One region of the Sedimenticola sp. genome, then DNA from elsewhere that is predicted to be linked to it. Evidence: riboswitches for the same ligand, from Rfam matches in the RefSeq annotation. Region 1 holds a riboswitch; each other region holds the start of a gene.
The links. A riboswitch is a leader RNA that binds a small molecule or an ion and turns the genes downstream of it on or off. The one in region 1 is predicted to bind cobalamin.
Positions count from the first base shown of each region.

Region 2: linked by a shared signal. The riboswitch ahead of ACQY5R_RS07935 (hypothetical protein) and the one ahead of ACQY5R_RS06620 (TonB-dependent receptor domain-containing protein) in region 1 are both predicted to bind cobalamin.
Region 3: linked by a shared signal. The riboswitch ahead of bluB (5,6-dimethylbenzimidazole synthase) and the one ahead of ACQY5R_RS06620 (TonB-dependent receptor domain-containing protein) in region 1 are both predicted to bind cobalamin.

Region 1 covers NZ_JBNKFS010000007.1:51,829-59,927, forward strand. The annotation lists gene ACQY5R_RS06605 (DNA-3-methyladenine glycosylase I) at 1-247, opposite strand, end outside; gene pabB (aminodeoxychorismate synthase component I) at 373-1,809, shown strand; gene ACQY5R_RS06615 (energy transducer TonB) at 1,823-2,650, shown strand; cobalamin riboswitch at 2,748-2,942, shown strand; gene ACQY5R_RS06620 (TonB-dependent receptor domain-containing protein) at 3,135-4,967, shown strand; gene ACQY5R_RS06625 (ABC transporter substrate-binding protein) at 5,047-5,871, shown strand; gene ACQY5R_RS06630 (FecCD family ABC transporter permease) at 5,868-6,863, shown strand; gene ACQY5R_RS06635 (ABC transporter ATP-binding protein) at 6,860-7,639, shown strand; gene ACQY5R_RS06640 (16S rRNA (uracil(1498)-N(3))-methyltransferase) at 7,643-8,099, shown strand, end outside.
Region 2 covers NZ_JBNKFS010000009.1:7,814-15,912, forward strand. The annotation lists gene ACQY5R_RS07900 (hypothetical protein) at 1-440, opposite strand, end outside; gene ACQY5R_RS07905 (DUF211 domain-containing protein) at 463-732, opposite strand; gene ACQY5R_RS07910 (hypothetical protein) at 909-1,328, opposite strand; gene ACQY5R_RS07915 (ABC transporter permease) at 1,430-2,434, opposite strand; gene ACQY5R_RS07920 (ATP-binding cassette domain-containing protein) at 2,438-3,325, opposite strand; gene lrp (leucine-responsive transcriptional regulator Lrp) at 3,382-3,873, opposite strand; gene ald (alanine dehydrogenase) at 4,030-5,148, shown strand; cobalamin riboswitch at 5,356-5,583, shown strand; gene ACQY5R_RS07935 (hypothetical protein) at 5,702-6,289, shown strand; gene cobO (cob(I)yrinic acid a,c-diamide adenosyltransferase) at 6,294-6,899, shown strand; gene ACQY5R_RS07945 (cobyrinate a,c-diamide synthase) at 6,902-8,099, shown strand, end outside.
Region 3 covers NZ_JBNKFS010000004.1:95,076-103,174, reverse strand. The annotation lists gene ACQY5R_RS03840 (sodium-translocating pyrophosphatase) at 1-1,841, opposite strand, end outside; gene bluB (5,6-dimethylbenzimidazole synthase) at 2,155-2,889, opposite strand; cobalamin riboswitch at 2,936-3,144, opposite strand; gene cobU (bifunctional adenosylcobinamide kinase/adenosylcobinamide-phosphate guanylyltransferase) at 3,233-3,760, shown strand; gene cobT (nicotinate-nucleotide--dimethylbenzimidazole phosphoribosyltransferase) at 3,757-4,806, shown strand; gene ACQY5R_RS03820 (histidine phosphatase family protein) at 4,809-5,414, shown strand; gene ACQY5R_RS03815 (adenosylcobinamide-GDP ribazoletransferase) at 5,437-6,177, shown strand; gene cbiB (adenosylcobinamide-phosphate synthase CbiB) at 6,174-7,076, shown strand; gene cobD (threonine-phosphate decarboxylase CobD) at 7,069-8,052, shown strand.

The DNA of each region.
Region 1 (8,099 bases):
GTTGCTCGATCTTGCGCGGGCTGTAGCGGACGATCTTTTCCGCATCAAACTGATCGTAGACCTGAAGATAGCGTTGCCGTTTCCGCAGAACGGTGATCCAGGAAAGTCCGGCCTGTGCACCTTCCAGGATCAGGAATTCAAACAGCGTGCGATCATCCCGGCAGGGGACACCCCACTCCTGATCGTGATACTGCTGATAGAGTGGGTCCGTTCCGGCCCATTCGCAACGGTGGAGAGGGTGGGACATGTCGCTTTCCTATGGAATGTGGGTGATCCACCGGTTAAGACCCGGCGGATATGACGGCTGATGATATACTGCCCGGCCTGAACTAACTTGTGAACCGTTTTCATACCCCTTATCCATCTCCGATAATGAGTCAGTCGATCCCACTGCTGCAGGAACTTCCCTACCTGTCCGATACCTCGAGGCTGTTTGCCCCGATTGCCGGTGAGCCTTGGTCGATACTGCTGGATAGTGGAGACCGAATCGGCAATCAGGCCCGCTATGACCTGATAGTAGAGAATCCAATGTTGTCTCTGGTGACCCGCAATGGGCAGACGGAGGTGATTGCAGCGGATGGCGCTCGTACTACGACAAATGAGGATCCGTTGCGACTGTTGCAGTCGTTACTTAAACGGTATCCGGCGGAACAGGCCGGTCCATTGCCCTTTTATGGTGGCGCGTTGGGTTACTTCTCCTATGACTTGGGACGCTTGCTTGAACGATTACCGGTAAAGGCGCGGGATAGGGAGTCATTGCCGGAGATGGCCATCGGAATCTATGACTGGGCGGTGGTGGTGGATCACCTGGAGCAGCGCAGTTGGTTGGCCGGTAGCGGGTTTGACCCGCGTACAAGGCTACAGTGGACGCAATTGGAGGAGCGTTTCAGCCGTCCCGGTACCCACACGAAAACGGCTCCCTTCAAGGTGACAGGGACCCTCTCATCCAATATGACCCGGCAGCAGTATGCGGACGCCTTTCGGCAGGTACAGCGCTATATATTGGAAGGGGACTGCTATCAGGTGAATTTGGCGCAAGGTTTTTCCGTCACGACCGAGGGCGATCCCTGGCAGGCGTACCAGCAGTTGCGGAGGCTCAATCCGGCACCGTTTTCGGCCTATCTCAACACGCCGGCGGTGCAGGTGCTCTGCTCATCACCGGAGCGGTTCCTCAAGGTCAGGAACGGTTTGGTGGAGACCCGGCCGATCAAGGGGACAGTGCCGCGCGGTGCGGACCCCGGGGAGGATCTGTTGCTGCGGAAGCGGCTACAGGAGAGTAGCAAGGATCGGGCGGAAAACCTGATGATTGTGGATCTGTTGCGAAATGATCTGAGTAAATCCAGTGCCCTGGGCAGTGTCGAGGTTAGCCAACTTTTCGGTTTGGAGAGCTATGCTACGGTGCATCATCTGGTCTCCGTTATTAACAGTCGGCTGGCATCGAATCGGGATACGCTGGATCTGCTGCGGGGCTGTTTCCCTGGTGGCTCCATCACCGGAACGCCGAAATTGCGGGCGATGGAGATCATTGAACAGTTGGAGCCGGAGCGGCGCGGTGTCTATTGCGGCTCGATCGGCTATATCGGATTCGACGGCCAAATGGACACCAATATCGCTATACGCACGCTGGTGCATATTGATGGTAGGATGCGCTTTTGGGCAGGTGGTGGTCTGGTAGCAGACTCGGAAATGGAAGCCGAGTATCAGGAAACCTTTCACAAGGCAAAGGCGATGCTCCAGCTATTGCAACCTGACCATTCACTCCCTGGACGCGCCCAAGATGCGGCTTTCCAGGACTTGATAAACGGTTGAATTGAAGAAACTCATGTCAGCGCGCATGGTCAGTGTGTTTCTGTCACTACTGGCCCACGGAACAGTTTTTTTCTATTTGGGTAGCGTTACGTTGCAAGAGCGGTCGGAAGCGGCCGCTCCGGGCAAGGGCGTGAAGGTTGCCGTTGTGCGTGGCAAAAACAGCTTACCGAATGTGCCGGAGCCGCCCTCGACTGAAGTGAGCGTATCACCACAAAAGCCGACTGTTCGGGTGGCGGGGCCGTTGACGCCGAAAGCGATCGAACCCGTACCGCCGCCCAGACAGCCGAGGCTGCCCCGGACGTCACCTGCCACTCAAGCACCCAGCGCATCCGGTCGTGTAGAAAAGCAACCGCCGGCGGCCGCTTCCTCCGTGCAGCAGAAGCAGCCCCTGCCGCCGACAACGCAAGACATAGCGGAATCGGCGAAACAGGCCGATTCGCCCCTTGAGGCAGTGTCGGAGCTGTCGCAGACCGGTTCCTCCGGTCCTGCGCTGGCCACAGACTCACACCGCTCTGATATCGCGTCAAAGCAGCGGGAAGGGGAGCTGAATCAGATTGAACAGTCTTACATGGATGATTTGGTGGCTGCCATAGAAAGGCACAAACGCTACCCGTTGCGGGCGCGCAAAAAGGGTTATGAGGGTGAGGTCAGGGTGCTGTTCACTGTGCTTAAGGACGGTACCATCGCCAACGTAGAGATCGTCAGCAGTTCCCACTGGTCGATTCTGGACCGGGCCGCTTCCCGGGCGGTTTTGGATCTGGGGCGTTTTAAGCGGATTCCCCCCCAACTGGGCCGCGATCAGTGGGAGTTTCAATTACCTATCCGTTTTGCCATGAATTGACGGCTGGATGGAAAACAGCGCCCAAAACAGCGAATACCTGCATGGCCGAATATTCTATGGGGAGTAAATTCCCTTGTGGATTTTTCAACTTGGCTTAAAATAGCCGCCTCTGAAAGGTGCCCGTTAAGGGTTAATAGGGAACAAGGTGAGCCTGATCCAGGCAACTCCTCGACTGTCCTCGCAACTGTAAGCAAGTAATCCGGTTTCACGAAGCCACTGATCCAACGATTGGGAAGGCGACATCGGGTGTCGATCTGCAAGTCAGGAAACCTGCCTTTCATGCGTCGCATTTCTACCGAACGGGGTATTCAGTAGAGCGGTCTTCCGTTAGCTGACGCATTCAGGCAGGTCGGAAATACCTGTACTTGTATGCAGTCCCGCTGTTGAGATTCGTGAGATCTTCTCGGCATTCGCAAGTCTCTCTTTTCCGCCCTGCATTTGTTCCAAATGCACTCCCTCTGTGGAGTAACGGAGAGACCCAACAATGATCCGCAATAAACCGTATCCATCGATAATTCTATCCAGCCTCGCCCTGGCGCTGCCGCTGGGGGCGACCCATGCCGCCACATCACTTGACAGGGTGAACGTAACCGCCAATCGGATGGCTCAGAGCATCGATGAGACGTTGGCCGCTGTCACCGTGATAACCCATGAAGATATTCTGCACAGCCAAGCCAAAGATCTCACCCAACTGCTCGATGGCTCACAGGGACTCACCATCAGCAGCAATGGCGGACTGGGCAAGGCAACCGGTATCCGCCTACGTGGTACCGACTCGAAACAGGTGTTGATATTGATTGACGGTGTACGTGTCGGTTCCGCCACCCTGGGCCTGACAGCGATTCAAGATATACCGTTGGCACAGGTCGAGCGTATCGAGATCGTCCGGGGGCCGCGCTCCCAACTCTATGGCGCTGATGCTATGGGAGGGGTGATCCAGATATTTACTAAAAAGGGGGCAAGCGGTGGGCAGATCAATGCCGAGGCGGAATATGGCTCACACAATACCCGAAGGGTGGCACTGGGGGTCAACGGTAGTCAGGGTAACCTGGATTACGGTATCGATTTGGCCGATCTTGAAACGGATGGTTTTACGGCGTTGAAAAACAATAATCCGGATAAGGACGGTTATCAGAATCGTTCCATCTCCGGTCACCTCGGCTACCGTTTTGAGAACGGTCTTAAGCTCAGCTTTAGCGCATTACAGGCAAAGGGCGAGAATGAATACGACAGCGCCTGGGGCGCCAGCAATTTATACGATACCGACTTCCTGCAACGGGCGGTGAATGGCAAGCTGGAGTACTCACCCACCGAAGCCTGGGATATGTCATTCATACTCGGCGAAAGTCGGGATGAGACAACCAACTTCGTCAACAGCGGTTTCAGCTCCTTCTTCAATACCAAACGGAGCCAGATCGCCTGGCAAAACGATGTGGCGCTCAGCGAAGAGAGTATCCTCACCGTTGGCGTTGATTTTTTGCGGGATCAGGTCGAAGGCACCAGTGCCTACAGTGTCAATCAGCGCGACAATAAGGCGCTGTTTGTCCAGTATCAGACGGCATTCGGCGAGAACGATCTGGTGATTGGATTACGCCACGATGACAATGAAGCATTTGGCAGTGCCAACACAGGCAATATCGCCTGGGGAAGGGCCTTAACCGAGACGATACGGTTGGTGGCTTCCTATGGTACCGGCTTTCGTGCGCCGACCTTTAATGACCTCTACTATGTGGATCCATGGGGTTCGAGCGGCAATCCGAATTTGACGCCGGAAGAGTCGGAGAGCGTCGAGTTGTCGCTCAGGGGTAAACCTGCGTGGGGTGAGTGGAACGTCAATCTCTTCCGCACCGATATCGACGGCTTGATTGAGTGGGTTGAGATCAGCCCGTTCGTGTATCAGCCGCAAAATGTCAGTCAGGCGAGGATTGACGGTTTGGAGGCCGGTGTCAGCACCGAGCTGGCAGGTTGGCAGGTTAGCGGCAGTCTGACCCTGCTCGATCCGCGTAATCGTGCCACGGATAAGCTGCTGACCGACCGCAATGAGCGGGCCGTTCGGGTGGATATCGACCGGGCCTTCGGCAACACCGAATTGGGCGCCACCTGGAAGGCACGCAGCCACAGTTACAGCAATACCACCAATACCCTCAGGACGGACGGCTTTGGGGTAGTGGATCTCAGGGTGGCTCACCACTTGACCCGGGATTGGACGCTGCGCGGACAGGTCCGTAACCTGTTTGACCGGGACTATGAGACGATTCGCACCTATAACACTGGCGGGCGTGAACTGTTTGTCTCTGTTCAGTATCAACCGAAATAGGGGATAATCGTTCTGCTCACTCATCGTCTCGGGTGGGCAGGGCGGAGATCACGCGAATAGAAAAGTGAGTAACTAAATAATGAACAAGGGATTACTCACTTTTCTGTTATGCATCGGCACGGTACTGATCGCCGATGCGGCAGAGCCTCCGCAACGTATCGTCTCTATCAATCTTTGTACCGATCAGTTGCTGCTGATGTTGGGTGAACCGGGGCAAATTGCCTCGGTCAGTCATCTTGCATTGGAGCCCAACAGTTCCTATATGGCACGACAGGCGAAAGCGTACCCGGTCAACCATGGCAAGGCGGAGGAGATTCTTGCCCTGAAACCCGACCTGATTGTGGCCGGCGCCTATACCAATCGTTCATTGGTCGGTTTGCTGAAGAAACTGGGTTACCGGGTGGAGCGGTTTCCGCTCGCTTCCGATATTCAGGATATCCGTGACAATATTCGTCTGATGGCTCGATTGATCGACAAAAAAGCGCAAGGCGAACTATTGGTTGCCGATATGGACAGCCGACTGGAACAAGTCAAGCAACAGCGTCCGACTCACAGGCCCAAAGGGGTATTTTATCAGCCCAACGGGTATACCAGTGGTGCCCACACCTTACAGCACAGTGCCCTCGAATTGGCCGGGTGGGACAATGTTGCGGTGAGTGAAGGGGTGGTCGGTTACGGTGCGATCGATCTGGAGCGATTGATCCTGGCAAAGCCGGTTCAGCTGTTTACCTCCTCTTATGCGCCCGGTACCCAGTCGCGGGGGCAGCAGATGTTGCAACACCCGGTACTGCGACGGCTGACCGAAGGCCGCAAGCCGATCGAGGTAGCCTATAAGTACTGGATTTGCGGCGGGCCGATGATCGCCGAAGCGGTCGAGATCCTGCATCGGAGCCTGCCGCAATGAGACAGCATCAGGTGTCACTGGTCACGCTTCTGGGGCTCTCAGTCTGCCTGCTTTTCGGCGTTTCGCTATTTGTCGGTTCCAACCCCTTGCCGGTTCTGCAGGCGGCGCGCGAGAGTCTGTTGGATACGCCAACGGTGATTGGTTTGATCTTTAGTGAAATTCGCCTGCCGCGGGCCCTCATCGCGCTGTTTGCCGGGGCTACCCTGGGCCTGGCCGGAGCGGCCATGCAGGGGCTGTTACGCAATCCATTAGCCAGTCCCGGTTTGATTGGCAGTGCCAGTGGCGCGGCGTTGGGTGCCGTGGGCATGCTCTATTTTGGTTTGGGTACCGTGTTGCCGCTGGCCGTCCCTATGGGTGGGGTGGCCGGGGCGCTGATTGCCACATTCCTGGTCTACTTGATGGCGGGTCGGGAGGCCGGCACCCTGACACTGATTTTAGCGGGTGTCGCCGTTAATGCCCTCTCTTTGGCGATGATTTCGCTGTTACTGAATCTGGCTCCCAGCCCCTATGCGGTGAGGGAGATTGTGCTCTGGATGATGGGCTCTATCGCCAATCACAGCATGACCGATTTTTGGACCCTGCTACCCGGCGTGCTGCTGGGTTGGCTGCTGTTGCTGGGGACCGGCCGATCCCTGGATGCGTTGACCCTGGGGGAGGAGACTGCCAGCACCATGGGTATTTCGCTATCCCGGTTGCGTTGGCGCATTTTTCTGGCGGTAGCCCTATCGGTGGGGTCGGCGGTCTCTATCACCGGATCGATCGGTTTTGTCGGTCTGGTCGTGCCCCACTTGTTACGTCCGCTGGTAGGATTCCAACCGTCACGTCTGTTGTTGAGCAGCGCCCTGGGTGGCTCAGCGCTGTTGCTGGCGGCGGATATCGTCACCCGGCTGTTTCCGGTCGGAACGGACATCAAGGTGGGTGTCTTGACCTCGCTGGTGGGAGCGCCGTTTTTCCTCTACCTCATTATCAAGAGTCGGCGTTACCAGATATGAACAGACTGCACGGCAATAATCTGGCCGTATCGCTGGGTGGCGTGACCATCTTGAAGGGGGTCGACTTCAATCTGCAGGCGGGTGAGATGCTGGGGTTGATTGGCCCCAACGGTGCCGGTAAGACCACGCTGCTACGCCTCTTGGCGGGGTTGTTGCCACCCCTGTCCGGAAACCTCTTTTGGGAAGGCACGGATTATCTTAAGCAGGCTCCCCGTGAAAGGGCCAAGCGCCTCTCTTATCTGGCGCAGAGCGGCACGGCACATTGGCCGATGAGTGTCGAACGCCTGGTGGCGCTGGGCCGTTTGCCCCATCTCTCCGATTGGCAACAGCCGGGGCCGACGGATGAAGTGCTGATCGAGCAGACAATGGCTGAAACCGACCTCACGGCTTTTCGGACGCGGCAGTTCAATACCCTCTCCGGTGGTGAGCGCTCCCGCGTGCTGCTGGCCAGGGCCCTGGTTGCAGAACCGGATGTGCTGTTGGCGGATGAGCCGGTTGCGGCGTTGGATCTGGCACACCAGATTGAGGTGATGTCGCTGTTACAGTGCTACTGTCAAAAGGGTGGAGCGGTGGTAGTGGTGCTACACGATCTGCGCCTCGCAGCTCACTACTGCCATCGATTGATGCTGTTGGTGGCCGGTAAAACCCTGGCCGAAGGCGTTCCGGAGACAGTATTGACCGAGGCGAATATGGCACACGCTTTTGGCGTGCGGTTGAACAGCCGTTGTACTTCGATTACCGAAACACTGAAACTGCCTTGGGAGCGAAATCTGTAAGCAATGAATTTGCTGCTGCTCGAAAACGAGGACTTGGTACAACCCGATTTGGCCATCATCAGGGATCAGCGTCTGCAGCATATCCTCGATGTGCACCGGGCCAGCCCGGGGGATACACTCAAAGTCGGCGTGCTCAATGGAAAAATGGGCGTGGCGGAGATCGAGATACTGGATCGGCAACAGGCGACGCTACGATTGGCGTTGCATGCACCCGCCCCAGACCCACTACCTTTGACCCTGGTGCTTGCCCTGCCTCGGCCCAAGATGCTTCGGCGCTGTCTGCGTATGATTTCGGAACTTGGTATCAAACAGCTCTACCTGATTCATAGCTTTCGGGTGGAAAAGAGTTACTGGCACTCCCCGCTGTTGGATGAAACGGAGATCCATCGAACGCTGATTGCGGGCCTGGAGCAGGCGAAAGACACGCTGTTGCCGCAGGTGCAGATCAGAAAGCGCTTCA
Region 2 (8,099 bases), on a different contig from region 1:
ATCGCTATCAATAAGGGGTCCGGTGAGAATTCGACGCCACTTTGGACGAGGAGTAGTGGGGAAATAATAATCAGTGACATGAGCAGCGGTGCGGCGCCATTGACAATGGCGATCAACAGCGGGATGACTCGTGCCGCATTGGCATGGGCACTTTCGGAGAGGTCGGCCACCATGGCTTCCTCTAGATCAGCCAGGGCCTTGCGGCGCTCTGCTGTTTCACTTAGATAAGCGCTCGAGACCCCACTGATAGCGAGGGCGATAGCGGCGCCGAGGCAGGCACTGATAACCACTTCCAGGACCGCCTGGCTGCTCAGATAGAAACCGGTGATTAACCCCAGCATGGTCAACGCTCCGTCAAAACCATTGACCACAAAATAGCGCCGGATGATGCCGTGTGACCGGGTTAGTTGCAGCCAGAGTTGCAGTTTTCTAATTGCCATGAGTAATCAACGCCCGACAAGCCTACTCTGTCGCTTCGGCCTCATTGCTTACCTCTACAGCATCTATACTGTGGAGCGAGGCGCCCATTTCACTAATAGTTGCTCGAATCTCTTCATAGTCAATATCGGACCCTTCGATCTCGACTTGCAAGGTCTCCGTCTTTTCATCCATTTCCAAGACGGAAAGTCGGATCTTGTAATTCCCTTTTTCTGCCAGTACCTTGCTGAATTCAATGACGTTGGGATGATGAGGTTTGAGAATATCTAACAGCAAACGCCTTAGTCGAATCATGGATTCCCACCTGATGTGATTAGCCCACTGTCTAGTATGGCTAATAGAATCTCCTGTGTTGGTAAAAACGCTTCTAAGGAAGGGGCGTCCGTCTGAAATCACAAGCCTTCGCGTCTGCCAATTCCCGGTTGGAAATGATATAGGTTACTTTTTACGTGTCATTTTCCGGTTAAGGATTAGCTTTTTCCACAAGTTTGATCGATGCGTTTTGACAGGCCGATGCGCTGGGCATGCGCCTTTTTTAACCGCTCGAATTTCTCTTTGTCTTTCTCCTGCAATGCCTGCACGCGCTCTTTGTATTGTCGATACGCCAATACACTTTCAAAGAAAAACTCTTTGTCCGAAATCTTATCCATCTCGGTTTGCCAGCAGTCGCAATTCAGCGCCGGTTTTTTCTGCTTGGCCTGTCTACAGGCGCTAAGCATTTTTTCTCTTCCCTTCGCCATCTGTCCGTTTGCCGTCGCCAGTTCAAAACCTTTCAGGTTCTGTTCGTTAGCGAAAAACTTATCCATCTCTGGATTACTGTCGGCCAATGTCGGGGCGGCCAGCGAACAGATAATCAGTGCGGTAGGCCAGGTGTTTCTCTTCAGGCTCATGATCTCTCCTTGGATTAGAACTTATTTTGTTGGCGCCAATGTAAAATGAAAATCGATTACCCGCGCCATCCTACACGACAGGCCGTGTCCGGGCTTTGACCCTATTCCCACTTGAAGCTACGCGCCCCGATGGTCATGAACACCACACTCATGGCCAGCATGATCAGTAGATGCGGGGTGATATCCAGCAATCCGGCACCGTCGATCATGATGGCGCGGGCGGCTTCGATCATGTGGGTCAGTGGAAAGATCTGCGCCGATTGCTGAATGAGTGGTGGTGATCCCTCCAGCGAGAACCAGACGCCGGAGAGCATCATCATCGGCCAACTGATCAGGTTCAGCAGGCCGTTGGCAGTCTCTTCACTGGAGAGGCGTGCGGCAATGATCAGGCTCAGGCAGATCATGCTGAAGGTGCCGACGACCAGTACCAGCAACAGCGTGAGGTAGGAGCCGTACATGCGAAAGCCCACCAACAGATTGGTGCCGGCGTATACCAGACTGGTGACAATGACGATTAGCCAGAGACGCGACATCACCTGGGCGGTGAGAAATTCGACAGCGGTGAGCGGCGTCGCCTTGAGTCGTTTCAGTACGCCGTTCTTACGGTAGCGGACAATTACGTAACCGACACCGAACAGGGAGCTGAACATGATGTTCATGCCCAGCACACCGGGGATCAGCCAATCCACATAACGGATCGGTTCACCGGTCACGGTCTGCTTGTCCAACGGGTTGTCACCCCCCCGCAACAGCTGCTCCAGTATATAGCCGTTGGTCGATTGATCATTGATCCAGTAGCGGCCGCTGCGGCTGTCCAGCAGCATATCCAATTGGTGACGCTCAACTTTGGTGATGGCCGGTTCCAGCTCCTCCACCGGGATGAACTGGATATGCTTCAGTTGCAGAAAATGCTCGGTACCGGGTGACTGTTGCTGTGGTGAAAGCAGGCCCACCTTGAACAGATTCTGGCCGCCGGTGCTGAAGGCAAAGGCAAAACCGAACACGATCAACACCGGTAGCACGATATTCCAGGAGAGCGCGCTACGGTCGCGGAGAAACTCCAGGTTACGGGCCTTGAATACGGCGAAGAAACGGCGCAATCCCATGGGTTAACTCCTCAGCTCGCGGCCGGTCAGTTCAAGAAACAGATCTTCCAGGGTCCGGGAGCGGATCTGCAGGTGGGTGAGGGGGACCTGTTGGGCGATCAGCCACTCAATGCTGGCATTGATGTCGTCACTCAGTATCTCCACCTGGCCGTTCACGCGGTGCAGCTTCAACTGCGTATTGCTGTCGATTGATTCCGGTACGTCATTCGCCGGCAGGCAGATCACCGAGTGGTCGAAATGTTTCTTCAACAACTCCCGCGGTGAACCCTGGGCGATGATCTGGCCGTGATCCATGATGGCGATTTCGTCGCACAACTCGTAGGCCTCTTCCATATAGTGGGTGGTGAGCACCAGGGTTTTCTGCTCTTGCTTGATGTCGTTGACCAAGTGCCAGAAATTACGGCGTGCCTGGGGGTCGAGGCCGGTGGTGGGTTCGTCCAGGAACACGATCTCCGGATCGTTGATCAGCGCGATGGCCAGCAACAGACGCTGCCGCTGCCCGCCGGACAGGCGGCGTACGTCCCGGTCCAGGAACTCTCCCAGGGCGCAGCGTTCGATCAATTCGTCAAGCGGTCGGGTGCGGGGATAGAAGCGGCCGAACAGCTTCAGGATCTCGCCGACTCGGATAAACTCCTGCAGCGCGGTCTCCTGGAACATGATGCCCGCTTCCCGTCGAAATGCCGGGCCCACCGGTTCGCCCTTGTAGCGGATATCCCCCTGGGTCGGGGTGATGATTCCCTCCAGCATCTCCACGGTGGTGGTTTTTCCCGCTCCATTGGGTCCCAACAGGCCGAAGCAGGTGCCGCGCTCAATACGGAAGCTGACGCCGTTCACCGCCTGGACATGGGCGAAATGCTTAACCAGATTGTCGACTTGCAGGATGCTGCTCATGGGCGGTCCAATAGAATTGAGAGGTGAGGGGTAGCCTATCCGGATGCCGCCCGGAGTCAACCCGGTATGTCGATCGACAGTGTCTCTTTCAACTCTTCCATCACTACGTAACTTTTGGTGTCGCGGACGCCGGGCAGGCCGTGCATGATTTCGCCGAGCAATTCCCGGTAAGAGGCCATGTCGGAGATCCTGACCTTGATCAGGTAGTCGAAATCGCCGGACACCAGGTGGCACTCCTGTACCTGGGTGAGTTTGAGTACGGCGCTGCGGAACTGGTCGAAGATGTCGGAGGAGTTGTATTCCAGGCTGACCTCGACATAGATCAACAGGCTGGCCGCCAACAACTGGGGATTCAGTATGGCGCAGTAGCCCTTGATGTATCCCTCTTGCTCCAGCCGCTTGACCCGCTCCAGGCAGGGTGAGGTGGAGAGCCCCACCGCCTTGCCCAATTCGACATAGGAAATACGGCCGTCGACCTGCAAGGTGCGCAAGATGCGTCGGTCTATGCGGTCCAGCAATCTTGCCTGTGATTTTTTGGCTATGCTCATAATATTTATTGCCATCAGTGAATATGCCAGCAAATTTTAGCGTAAAATAGTAAACAAAACGAAAAAATGCCGAGAGAAATAGTCTAAATTCTTAATACTGTTTGTTGACGACAACGATTACTACCAACCGTCCAACCTCTAGTCTGGAGAGAACCTATGCTCATCGGTGTACCCAAAGAGATCAAAAATAACGAATACCGGGTCGGCCTCACCCCTGCCAGCGTCAGTGAACTGATTCATCATGGACATCAAGTCATGGTGGAGACCCAGGCGGGTGTCGGTATCGGTTTTGACGATTCCGCCTACCAGGCGGTGGGGGCCGAGATCGTTGCTGCGGCTGAGACCATTTTCGAACGGGCCGAGATGGTGGTGAAGGTCAAAGAGCCGCAACCGAACGAATGCCGCATGTTGCGTGAGGGACAGCTGCTGTTTACCTATCTGCATCTGGCTCCCGATCCTACCCAGACCGAGCTGTTGGTCGCCTCCGGTGTCACCGCTATTGCTTATGAAACCGTCACGGATAAGCGCGGCGGCTTGCCGCTGCTGGTGCCGATGTCGGAAGTGGCCGGGCGCATGTCGATCCAGGCGGGTGCCATGTGTCTGGAAAAATCCCACGGCGGGGCGGGTCTGTTGCTGGGTGGCGTGCCGGGTGTGGCGCCGGCCAATGTGGTGGTGATCGGCGGCGGTGTGGTCGGTACCAACGCCATCCGTATGGCGATGGGTCTGGAAGCGCATGTCACGGTACTCGATCGCTCCATCGAACGCCTGGCGGAGCTGGATCTGCAGTTTGGCGGCCGACTCAACACCATCTACTCCACCAAGGAGGCGCTGGAGCAGTATGTGCTGGATGCCGATCTGGTGGTGGGGGCGGTACTGGTGCCTGGGGCTGCCGCTCCTAAACTGGTTACCCGTGAAATGCTCGGCCGGATGAAGCCGGGCTCGGTGTTGGTGGATGTGGCGATCGACCAGGGCGGCTGTTTTGAAACGTCCCACGCCACCACCCATGCCGATCCCACCTATATCGTGGATAACATTGTCCATTACTGTGTCGCCAACATGCCAGGCGCCGTTGCCCGGACCTCCACCTTTGCCCTGAACAACGCCACGCTACCGTTTGCCCTGGCGCTGGCTGATAAGGGTTTCCCCAAGGCGCTGGCGGATGATCCCTGCTTGCTGGCCGGATTGAATGTGCACAAGGGTCGGGTGACCTACGAAGCGGTGGCCCACGATCTGGGTTACGATTATTTGCCGGCCGCCGAGGCGTTGTCACGCTGACACGGTTCACCGATTCATTGGCAGAGGGGCGGGGTCGCGCAGGATGCAGGACCCCGTTCTATTTTGTCGTTCTGGATGAATCGGCAATCGGTAGCATGGAGCGAGCTATCTTACCTATATCGATTGTCCCTCATGCGGTAACCGGATAGTTGCAATAAACCGTGCCTTGAGGGCGGTTTGTTGACACCCCAACGGCTTTGCTATAGCTTCCTTTGATCTGCTTCAGGTGTCCCGCGGGTATCCGCCCACGGGATGAAACGGGAAGCCGGTGCGTTCCTGACCCAGTCAGATTATGAACAAGTCCGGCGCTGCCCCCGCAACGGTAAGCGAGTTACGACGGATCACACGGCCACTGCGTCTCGACGTGGGAAGGCGGTCCGTCCGGTAGTCCTACCACTCGCCAGCCCGGAGACCGGCCTGAGCAGGAAAGTTGACATTGCGGAGGGCGATGCGGCGACTGCAGCGGGTTTTCCGCTCTGTTCGTTTATCTTCTCCTCTGTCGTGTCGTTCTGCCACTGTTTGGCGCACGGGTCGGTGCGTCCGAGGAAAAAATATGAACAGATTGACCCTTTCCAACAACAACCAACTGCTTATCGGTATGGTCCTGGTGCTGCTTATCATCGCCACTCGCGGTCACCATTTCGCTACCTTACAAAACCTGCCCGGTGCCACCTGGGCCTGTTTCTTTCTTGCCGGTGTCTACCTGCGTCCTGTCTGGGTACTGCCCGGGCTGTTCGCACTTGCCGGGTTGCTGGATTACGCCGCGATCACCTGGGGGGGCGTCAACGCCTTCTGTGTGACGCCGGCCTATCTGCTTCTGCTACCTGCCTATGGCGCGCTCTGGACAGCCGGGCGCTGGTATGCCGGCCGCCACCGCTTTGCCTGGTGTACCCTGTTGCCGCTGATCGGCGCGGCACTGGTTGGGGCGACGGTTTGTGAGCTGTTTTCCAGCGGCGGGTTCTACTTCTTTTCCGGACGCTTTGCGGAACCGACCCTGACGGAATTCGGCGTGCGACTGCTGCGTTATTTCCCGGCTTACCTGCAATCGCTGGCCTTCTATCTGGGCGTCGCCGCTGTCGTGCACCTGCTGTTCGGTTTGGTGCGCGGAGCGCCGTCATCCCATCATCTGGACGCAGGATAAACATATGAGTGAGTCGGATAAATCGTCGCGTCACCGCCAACGCATGCAACGCAAAAAGACGGTGGTGGATAGCGCCATCGCCCAAGCGGATCAGGACAAGGGGCTGTTGCTGGTCCTCACCGGTAACGGCAAAGGCAAATCCAGTTCCGCCTTCGGCATGCTGGCGCGCGCCTTGGGACACGGTATGCAGGTCGGTGTGGCGCAGTTTGTCAAAGGGCGTAGTGATACCGGGGAAGAGGGCTTCTTCAGCCGTCAGCCCGGCGTGACCTGGCATGTACTGGGTGAGGGGTTTACCTGGGAGACGCAGAATCTCGAACAGGATATCGCCACCGCACAACGCGGCTGGGAGACAGTACGGACGCTGTTACGGGATCCGGCCATCGGGCTGGTGGTGCTGGATGAACTCACCTATCCGCTCAAGTATGGTTGGTTGGAGCTGTCAACCGTCCTGGATGATCTGGTGGCGCGCCCACCGATGCAGCATGTGGTGATCACCGGCCGGGGGGCGCCCGACGCGTTGTGTGAAGCGGCCGATACGGTCACCGGACTGACCGATATCAAACACGCTTTCCGGGCCGGCATCCGGGCGCAGCCGGGAGTCGATTGGTGAGCGTGCGGCGCTGTCCCGCACTGTTCATTACGGCGCCCGCATCCGGGCAGGGCAAGACCACGGTTACGGCGGCGCTGGCGCGGTTGTACCGCGACCGGGGACTGCGTGTGCGGGTGTTCAAAACCGGCCCCGATTTTCTCGACCCGATGATCCTGCAGCGGGCCTCGGGTCATCCGGTGTATCAGCTCGATCTCTGGATGGGGGGCGAAGCCCATTGCCGACAACTACTGTACGAGGCGGCGGGGTCAGCCGATCTGATCCTGATCGAAGGGGTGATGGGGCTGTTCGACGGCAACCCCTGCAGCGCCGATCTGGCCGCACTGTTCGGTATCCCGGTGTTGGCAGTGATCGACGGCAGCGCCATGGCGCAGACCTTTGGTGCGATCGTGCACGGTTTGCAGCATTACCGACCGGGGTTGGCTTTTGCCGGGGTATTGGCCAACCGGGTGGCGGGCGAAGGCCATTACCGGATGCTCAGAGAGAGTCTGCCGGGCGGAGTGACCGCTTACGGTTGGCTGGCGCGGGAGGCGGAGATCGCGCTGCCGGAGCGCCATCTGGGCCTGCTGCAGGCGGATGAGATCGGTGATCTGGACGCGCGCATTGCGCGCTCCGCGCAAGCGCTGAAGCAGGTTACTCATGACCTGCCGCAACCGGTCCGGTTTACCGCCACGCAAACCGAAGCCTTGCCGCCGTTGCTGGCCGGTGTGCGTATCGCGTTGGCAGACGATGCTGCATTCACCTTTTTGTACCGGGCCAATCTTGAACTGCTGCAAGCGCTGGGCGCCAGGTTACTTCCGTTTTCGCCGCTGGCCGATCATACGCTGCCTGCGGCCGATGCGCTCTACCTGCCGGGTGGTTATCCAGAGCTGCACCTCGACCGGTTGGCAGCCAACCACGCCATGAAGCAGGCGATAAGCGCGCACCATGCCGCCGGCAGGCCGCTGCTGGCCGAGTGTGGCGGCATGCTCTACCTGTTGGAGTCGTTGACCGATCTGCAGGGCCACTGCGCCGATCTGGTCGGCCTGTTGCCGGGTCGATCGGTGATGCAGTCGCGATTGGCCAACCTGGGTTTGCAGCGGGCAGCGTTGCCGGAAGGCGAGTTGCGGGGGCATACCTTCCACCACTCCCGCATGACGGAGCCGCCCGAAGCATCCGGATACGCCGAAGCCGCCCGGCATCAGGGCAGGGGGGAGGCGATCT
Region 3 (8,099 bases), on a different contig from region 1:
TGTTTCTTGGCATTGTCCCAGGCCCCCCCGGCATTGGCCATCATTAGCGCCAAGAGAACACAAGCCAGCAACGCCCCACCGAGCATACCGCCTAGTGACTCAGCCCCCAATACAAATCCGATAACCATCGGTGCGGCAACAGCGATCACGCCGGGTAGGATCATCTTTTTGAGGGCGGCGGTTGTGGCAATATCCACGCAACGGGCACTATCGGGATCGGCCGTACCTTCCATCAGACCGGGGATTTCACGGAATTGACGACGAATCTCCTTGATCATGTCAAAAGCGGCATCACCTACTGCAGTCATGGTGATTGCTGCGATCAGGAAGGGGAGAATGCCACCTATGAACAGGCCTATTAGCACATGGGGATTATTCAGGCTGAGCGCAAAATCGGGGATGTTTGCCGAGACCGTTTCCACATATGCGGTAATAATAGCCAACGCGGCCAGTGCTGCGGCACCGATGGCAAATCCTTTGCCGATTGCAGCTGTGGTATTGCCCAGTTCGTCAAGGGAGTCGGTGATGGCACGTGTCTCCTCACCCAGTCCCCCCATCTCGGCAATACCTCCGGCATTATCCGCAACCGGTCCGTAGGCATCGATTGCCATGGTAATGCCAACTGTTGCCAGCATGCCAACGGCGGCGATGCCTACGCCATACAGGCCTACCAGCGAGCTGGAAGCGAAGATGATGGCACAAATAGTCAGAATCGGAATGACGACTGACTGCATGCCGATTGCCAGACCCGCAATCATAACCGTTGCTGGTCCGGTTTCACCCGATTTGGCTATCTGTATGATAGGTTTGCCAGCGGTATAATACTCCGTCACCAGTCCGATAATGATTCCACCGACAGCGCCCGAGAGCACGGCTCCCCATACAGCAGCTGTGACGCCGATTATCTTGATCAAAATCAGAGAAGTGATAATGAACAGAATTGTTGCACCTATGGTGCCGGTTCGTAGCGCCACTTCCGGACTTTTGGCTGAGTACCTGCGCACCAGCAAAATACCCATAATGGAGCAGATTAATCCCAAGGAAGCCAAGGCGAGGGGCAGGAACATCAAATCAGCCTGCTTGCCTATGGGGTCGAGAACATCCGCTGTCATGGTCGAGGCGATGGCGATCGTCGCGATCATGGCTCCGCAGTAAGACTCGAAGATATCCGACCCCATGCCTGCGACGTCCCCTACGTTGTCCCCGACGTTATCGGCGATAACTCCCGGGTTACGAGGGTCATCCTCCGGAATCCCGGCTTCGATCTTGCCGACCAAGTCAGCGCCCACATCGGCCGATTTGGTGAAGATGCCACCACCGACACGCGAGAAGAGGGCAACGGTAGAGGCGCCCATGCCGAAACCGTGTATGGCGTGAGCCGTCTCAGGATCGCCACCAAAGAAGAGATACAGGGTGCCGAGGCCGATCAGACCCAATGAGGCGACCGACAGTCCCATAATAGACCCACCGAAGAAGGCGATGGACAGGGCTTCAGAAGCACCTTTTTCATGTGCCGCCGTAGTGGTTCTCACATTGGCCTGAGTGGCGGAAAACATACCAATATAGCCGGCAAGCGCAGAAGCACTGGCACCCACGACAAATGCAAAGGCGGTTTTTACGCCCAACATAAACAGCAGAAGGATGACCAGGACGGCTGAGAATGTCCCCAGCATCTTGTATTCACGTCTCATGAAGACCATGGCGCCTTCATGTATCGCTTCGGCAATTTTGGTGACTTTTTCATTACCGGTCTCGTAAAGCATGACCAGCTTATAAATTTTAAAGGCCGCAAACAGGCCCAGTATCCCCAATAGTGGCGGTAGTAAGTGACTTAAACTCATCTCTCCCCTCGTTTTTTTTATTCAACATAAAAAAACAACCGTCCGGGTTAATGACAATGAGTGGCATTAATCCCTAGTTTGACGGTCCTGACAGTAAGGCAAATGGAACAACAGAATCGCACTGCATTTGGTGTTGCAAGATAAATTACTCAAATAGCCGGATTAATAAAAGCAATCAAGAGTATATCCGAATCCGGGTCCATTAACAGTCCCTATAGGGGGTAAAAACCTGCTCTATATCAAGGGTTGATAATGAGTGAGATGGGATGGAGTTGACTGACGGAGAGGGAGAGGCCCCTCCCCGAGATTAAGATTAATAGGGTGTCGATTCCAGCACAGATAACAGTGTGCACCCTTCTTCAGGGTGGCTGTTCTCCCAATGGTCAAAGTAGACCAGGTCTTTAAGGGGCAGTCGATCGCGCCAGCCGGCACTCTTCAATTCAGGTTCGGCGAAAAAATGCGCTACGTAGCCGATGCAGAGGTAGGCGACCGGGGTAACCTGCGCCGGAAGATTGAGCAATTTTTTCAGTTTCATCCGATCAAAGATGCTGACCCAACCCACGCCCACGCCCTCACTGCGTGCGGCAAGCCAGAGATTTTGTACGGCACAGACACTGCTATAGATGTCCATCGCCATATCGTGGGTCCGCCCGATGACGACGGGCCCCGCACGTTCCCGGTCGCAAGTAATAACCAAATTAATCGGGGACTCCAGAATGCCTTCCAGTTTGAGGGTACTGTAGAGCTGTCGCTTCTCTGGCGTCTCGAACATCGTCTCGGCTTCCCGGTTCGCAGACAGGAACAACTGGTGAACTTGCTGTTTAATTTCCGGGGAGCGTATCAGGAGGAAATTCCACGGCTGCATGAAACCGACGGACGGCGCATGATGGGCTGCCTGTAACAGGCGCGCCAGCACGTCATCCGGGATGGGATCAGGCTTGAATTGTCCCCGGACATCCCGGCGAGAGTAGATCGCTTTATACAGTGCGTTACGTTCGCTATCATCGAACGCGAGTTCTGGTTGATGTGTAACAGATTGATTTTCCATAATATTCCCCTTGCTTGGAAAATCGAGGATACGTGACCAGGTATCCATCGCTGAGTTTCTTCAGGCCGGTCTTCTGACTCTGGATCATCTTTCATGGGCACCTTCCCGGACCTGAGTCCAGTGGCTGACAACGGCCTCTATGGACGTCATCCACTCATGAAATCCCCATCACAGCGTTGGGCACGTAGCGGAATTACACCGCTTTCCCGATTCTCCCTGCCGCGAAGGCGGGGCACCTGAAGAGATGTTGAACGGCTAAGTTTACAGGTTTTAGCGAGAAAGTTTACCTCTGATTATTTGGCCTCCATAATGAGCGCCTTTTGATTCGATAGGTGTTCACGACGTGAAACAGTTGATTCTCGGGGGAGCCCGGTCCGGTAAAAGTTCTCTGGCGGAACGGCTGGCAAAAGAGTCGGGTGAGGAAGTGATCTATATCGCCACCGCGGCTTTGGCGGAGAGCGACATAGAGATGGATCAGCGTATCCGAGTACACCGTGACAGAAGACCCGAAACCTGGCTGACCATTGAAGAACCGGTGAATCTTTCAGGGGCGCTCAGTCAGCACTGCGGGGCGGGACGGTTTCTGATTGTAGATTGCCTGACACTCTGGCTCTCCAATATCTTACTGATGGAAGAGGGACGACATTTCCGGGCACAGACGGCGGCATTGATCCGCCTCCTGCCTGAACTGCCGGGCAATCTAATTCTGGTCGGCAATGAAGTCGGTATGGGTATTGTACCCATGGGTGAAATATCCCGACGTTTTCAGGATGAGTCCGGCTGGCTACATCAACAGCTGGCCCAGCTATGTGACCGGGTAATATTAACCGTGGCGGGTTTGCCACTGACATTAAAAGGGGAACAGATTTGAACACAGACTGGCTTACTCACTCGGTGCTATTACCGGATCAAACCGTCGCATCACAGGCGACGCAGAGGCAGGGTCAATTGACCAAGCCGGCCGGCTCCTTGGGCATGCTGGAAACCTTGGCGATTCAATTGGCTGCTTTGCAGGGCAGTGAAGCACCGCGGGTGGATAAGGTTCAAATTACGGTCTTTGCCGCTGATCACGGCGTAGCCGCATCCGGTGTCTCCGCCTTTCCTCAAGAGGTGACGGTACAGATGGTGGCCAATTTCTCGGCGGGTGGGGCGGCGATCAGCGTACTGTCAAACTCCCTGGGCGCGGTACTTGAAGTGGTGGATGTGGGCACGGTGGTTGAACCGGCTGATCTACCCGGTGTGATCAGTCATCGCGCGGGTGCCGGTACGGCGAATCTGCAATATGAAGACGCCATGTCCCCGGAGCAACTAGCCATCGCCCTCAATGCCGGGCGGGCGGCCGCCCTCAGGGCCAAAGAGCAAGGGGCTGAACTGTTTATCGGCGGTGACATGGGTATCGGAAACACCACACCTGCGGCGGCTCTGGGCTGTGTACTGCTTCCGTGTGACCCCGAAAAGTTGGCCGGACCGGGAACGGGACTCGATCGTCAAGGCGTTGCGCACAAGGCTGCGTTGCTGAGAGAGGCTATATCCCGTTATGACGATTTGACCCACCAGCCGTTGGAAGCGTTGCGCTGCTTAGGCGGCTTTGAAATTGCGGCGCTTGCCGGAGCCTATATTAGCTGTGCGCAACTGGGCATCCCCGTCCTGATTGATGGCTATATCACTACGGCGGCGGCATTGGTGGCGGTGCGCTGTCAGCCCGATGTGCGGCAGTGGTTACTATTCTCTCATCAATCTGCCGAGCCGGGCCATCAGGCTATGTTGCAGTCGCTGGATGCCAAGCCCTTACTGAATCTTGGGATGCGCCTGGGAGAAGGCAGTGGCGCTGCAACTGCTTTACCTTTGCTGCGAGTGGCCTGTGATCTGCATAACGGCATGGCAACCTTCGCCGATTCAGGTGTGGCAGAGGGGTGAATGTGTCGAATACGGACGCCGTGACCACGATTGATCTAATACGTCACGGAGAGCCTGAGGGCGGAGTTTTGTTTCGCGGTTGGCGTGATGACCGCTTGAGTGATCGGGGTTGGCAGCAGATGCGTCAGGCGACCACCGACCACGCTACTTGGGATTGTATTCGCTCTTCTCCGCTATTACGTTGTGCGGAGTTCGCCGAGGAGTTAAGTGAAAAACTGGATATCCCCATGGAACGTGATGAGCGACTTCGGGAGATCGGCTTTGGCGATTGGGAAGGCTGCTCACCTGAGGTGCTGTTTAAGGTGTCTCCCCAATCGCTCACGAAGTTCTGGAACAACCCTATCGATTGTCCTCCGCCGGGAGGGGAGCCGATGATGCAATTTCAATCCCGTGTGGTGTCCGCCTGGCAAGATATCCAGGCCACCTCAGCCGGTCGGCATCTGTTGATCGTGGCCCATGGCGGCGTGAATCGCATCTTGATCGGTCAGGTGTTGGGAATCCCCCTTCGTCACCTGTTTAGGTTGGAGCTGCCCTATGCGGGAATCAGTCGGATTCGTATTGAGCAGGGTTGCCCAAGATTGGTATTCCACTGTGGCTCGCTCCGTTAAACTTCATTAAAACAAGTAAACAATGATTAGATCTTTTTACTTTGCGTTACAGTTCCTGACCCGCCTGCCGGTTCCAACCGATGATCAGATGTTGAGTGAGCGGGAACAGGGGCAAAGTCTACTCTATTATCCATTTGTGGGCCTGCTGCTAGGGTTGCTGCTGGTAACGGTAGACAGTTTTTTAGGTGGAACGGAACCTCCTCTACGGGCCGTATTGCTGCTGGTAATCTGGGTGATGTTGACGGGCGCCTTGCATATCGATGGTTTAGCCGATATGGCGGATGCCTGGATAGGTGGGCTTGGGAGCCGGGAGCGAACACTGGAGATTATGAAGGATCCCCGCTGCGGTCCTGTCGCGGTGGCGGCCGTGGTCTTGCTGTTGCTGGTAAAGTTTGCCGCGCTCGACTCCTTGCTTAGCCACGAACATTGGGAAAGTGTCTTACTGGCGCCGATGTTGGGTCGGCTCGGATTGGTCGCTGTCTTCCGCTTTCTTCCCTATGTCCGGCCTTCGGGGTTGGGTTCCACTCTTGCAGCGAATGTCCCCGTTACCGAGACTGGCTGGGTGTTTTTGGCCTCCTTCCTGTTCTGCCTGCTGATAGCAGGATGGGGGGCGTTATGGTTACTGGTTAGTGTCTTTGGATTGTTCTATCTCTTTCGCCATAGTGTGATCTCCCGTACCGGAGGGTTTACCGGGGACATGGCCGGGGCGCTGTGTGAAGTGATTGAGGCAACGGTGTTGGTTGTGGCGGCACTTCTGATATGACCTCGGTGGTGATTGTAATAGCGCTGCTGCTGGATCAACTGTTGGGCGAAGTGAAAAAGTGGCATCCCTTGGTTGGTTTTGGTCGTATGGCGCAATATGTCGAGCGTCGATTTAACAGGCAGCCGGGCAGCAAGAAACATATGGTTGGCGTGCTGGGCGTCACTATCTTGGTCCCCCCCCTAGTATTAAGTAGCCTCGCCCTCAGCATCTGGTTGGGTCCTCTGTTTGATATGGCACTGCTCTACTTTGCCGTGGGTGCCCGGAGTCTGGTTGAGCATGCAAGGGCGGTTATTGACGCGCTTGAAATGGCAGATCTGGAACTGGCCCGACAGCGGGTTGGTATGATAGTCAGTCGGGATACGACCGCTATGCAGCGTACCGATATTGTTAGGGCTACCATAGAATCTGTGCTGGAAAACGGGGCCGATGCCATTTTCGCGCCCCTGTTCTGGTTTATTGTTGCCGGCGCTCCCGGGGTAGTGCTTTATCGTCTGGTCAACACGCTGGATGCGATGTGGGGTTATCGCACGGAGCGGTTTAGCCAGTTTGGTTGGTGTGCGGCCCGTCTGGATGATCTGCTCAACTGGTTGCCGGCCCGTATCACGGCATTGGGCTACGCCATGATGGGAAACGCTCGTGCCAGCCTCACCAGTTGGCGGACTCAGTCGGGCTTGCTGGATAGTCCAAATGCCGGCGTGGTGATGACGGCAGGGGCCGGGGCGCTGGGCGTGATGTTGGGCGGACCTTGCTCCTATTGGGGTACCTCGGTGGATAAAGCGTATTTTGGGGTAGGGCAGTCGCCGTCCTCGGGCGATATTTATCGTGCTATCGATTTGTTGCATAAAAACATGATTCTCTGGATCGTGGTCGTATTAGTCGGGGGGTGGATCCTTGCTTGAACATGGCGGAAATCTGGCGGCGGCTGCATCAAAATATGGAATACCAGCGTCGCAGTGGGTTGATCTATCAACCGGCATCAACCCCAAGGGATGGCCACCCCCAATGCCGCCGGCTGATTGTTGGTTACGCTTGCCTGATGAGAACGACGGTCTCCAACAGGCCGCAAGCGGGTACTATGGATGTGGGAGATTGTTGCCGGTGGCCGGTACCCAGCAGGCCATCCAACTCCTACCGTCGTTGAGGGCGCCATCTAGAGTCGGTGTTCTTCATCCGAGTTTTAGTGAGCATCTGCACGGCTGGCGCTGTCAGGGGCACCAGGTTGAAAAGGTGTCGGCAGACGATATCGATCACCATCTTAGTAAACTGGATGTGTTGGTGCTCTGTAATCCCAATAATCCCGACGGCAAAACTTTCTCGCGGTCACAGTTGCTGGAGTGGCATAAAAGACTGGCCGACAGGGGGGGCTGGCTGGTAGTGGATGAAGCTTTCATGGATGCCACGCCACAGGGGAGCCTCGCCGGTATTTCTCCAATGTCTGGCTTAATCATTCTTCGCTCACTGGGTAAGTTTTTCGGCTTAGCCGGGGCGCGTGTGGGTTTTGTCTTGGCCGAAGATAGGTTGCTTGAACTAATGGAAGAGAAGCAGGGGCCATGGAGTATTGCCGGACCGTCACGTTGGGTAGCTACCGAAGCGCTGTCTGACCAAGTGTGGCAGTCGCGGATGCGTCGTGAACTACCCATGGCTGCAAACAGGCTTGCAGGGTTACTGACGTGTGCTGGCTTAAAGCCGGATGGGGGGAGCACATTATTTCAATATGTTCTGACTCCCGAGGCCGACCGGGTTGCCGACACGTTAGCGAAGAGTGGGATACTGATCCGGCAGTTTCCCGAACTATCGGCCTTACGCTTCGGGTTGCCGGGAGTGGAAACGCAGTGGAAGAGGTTGGAGCGAGGCCTTCTACAGCACCACTCTTAACCGGTGCTGAAGTAGGGGGGTATATTTTTACTTTGTCAGAATATTTT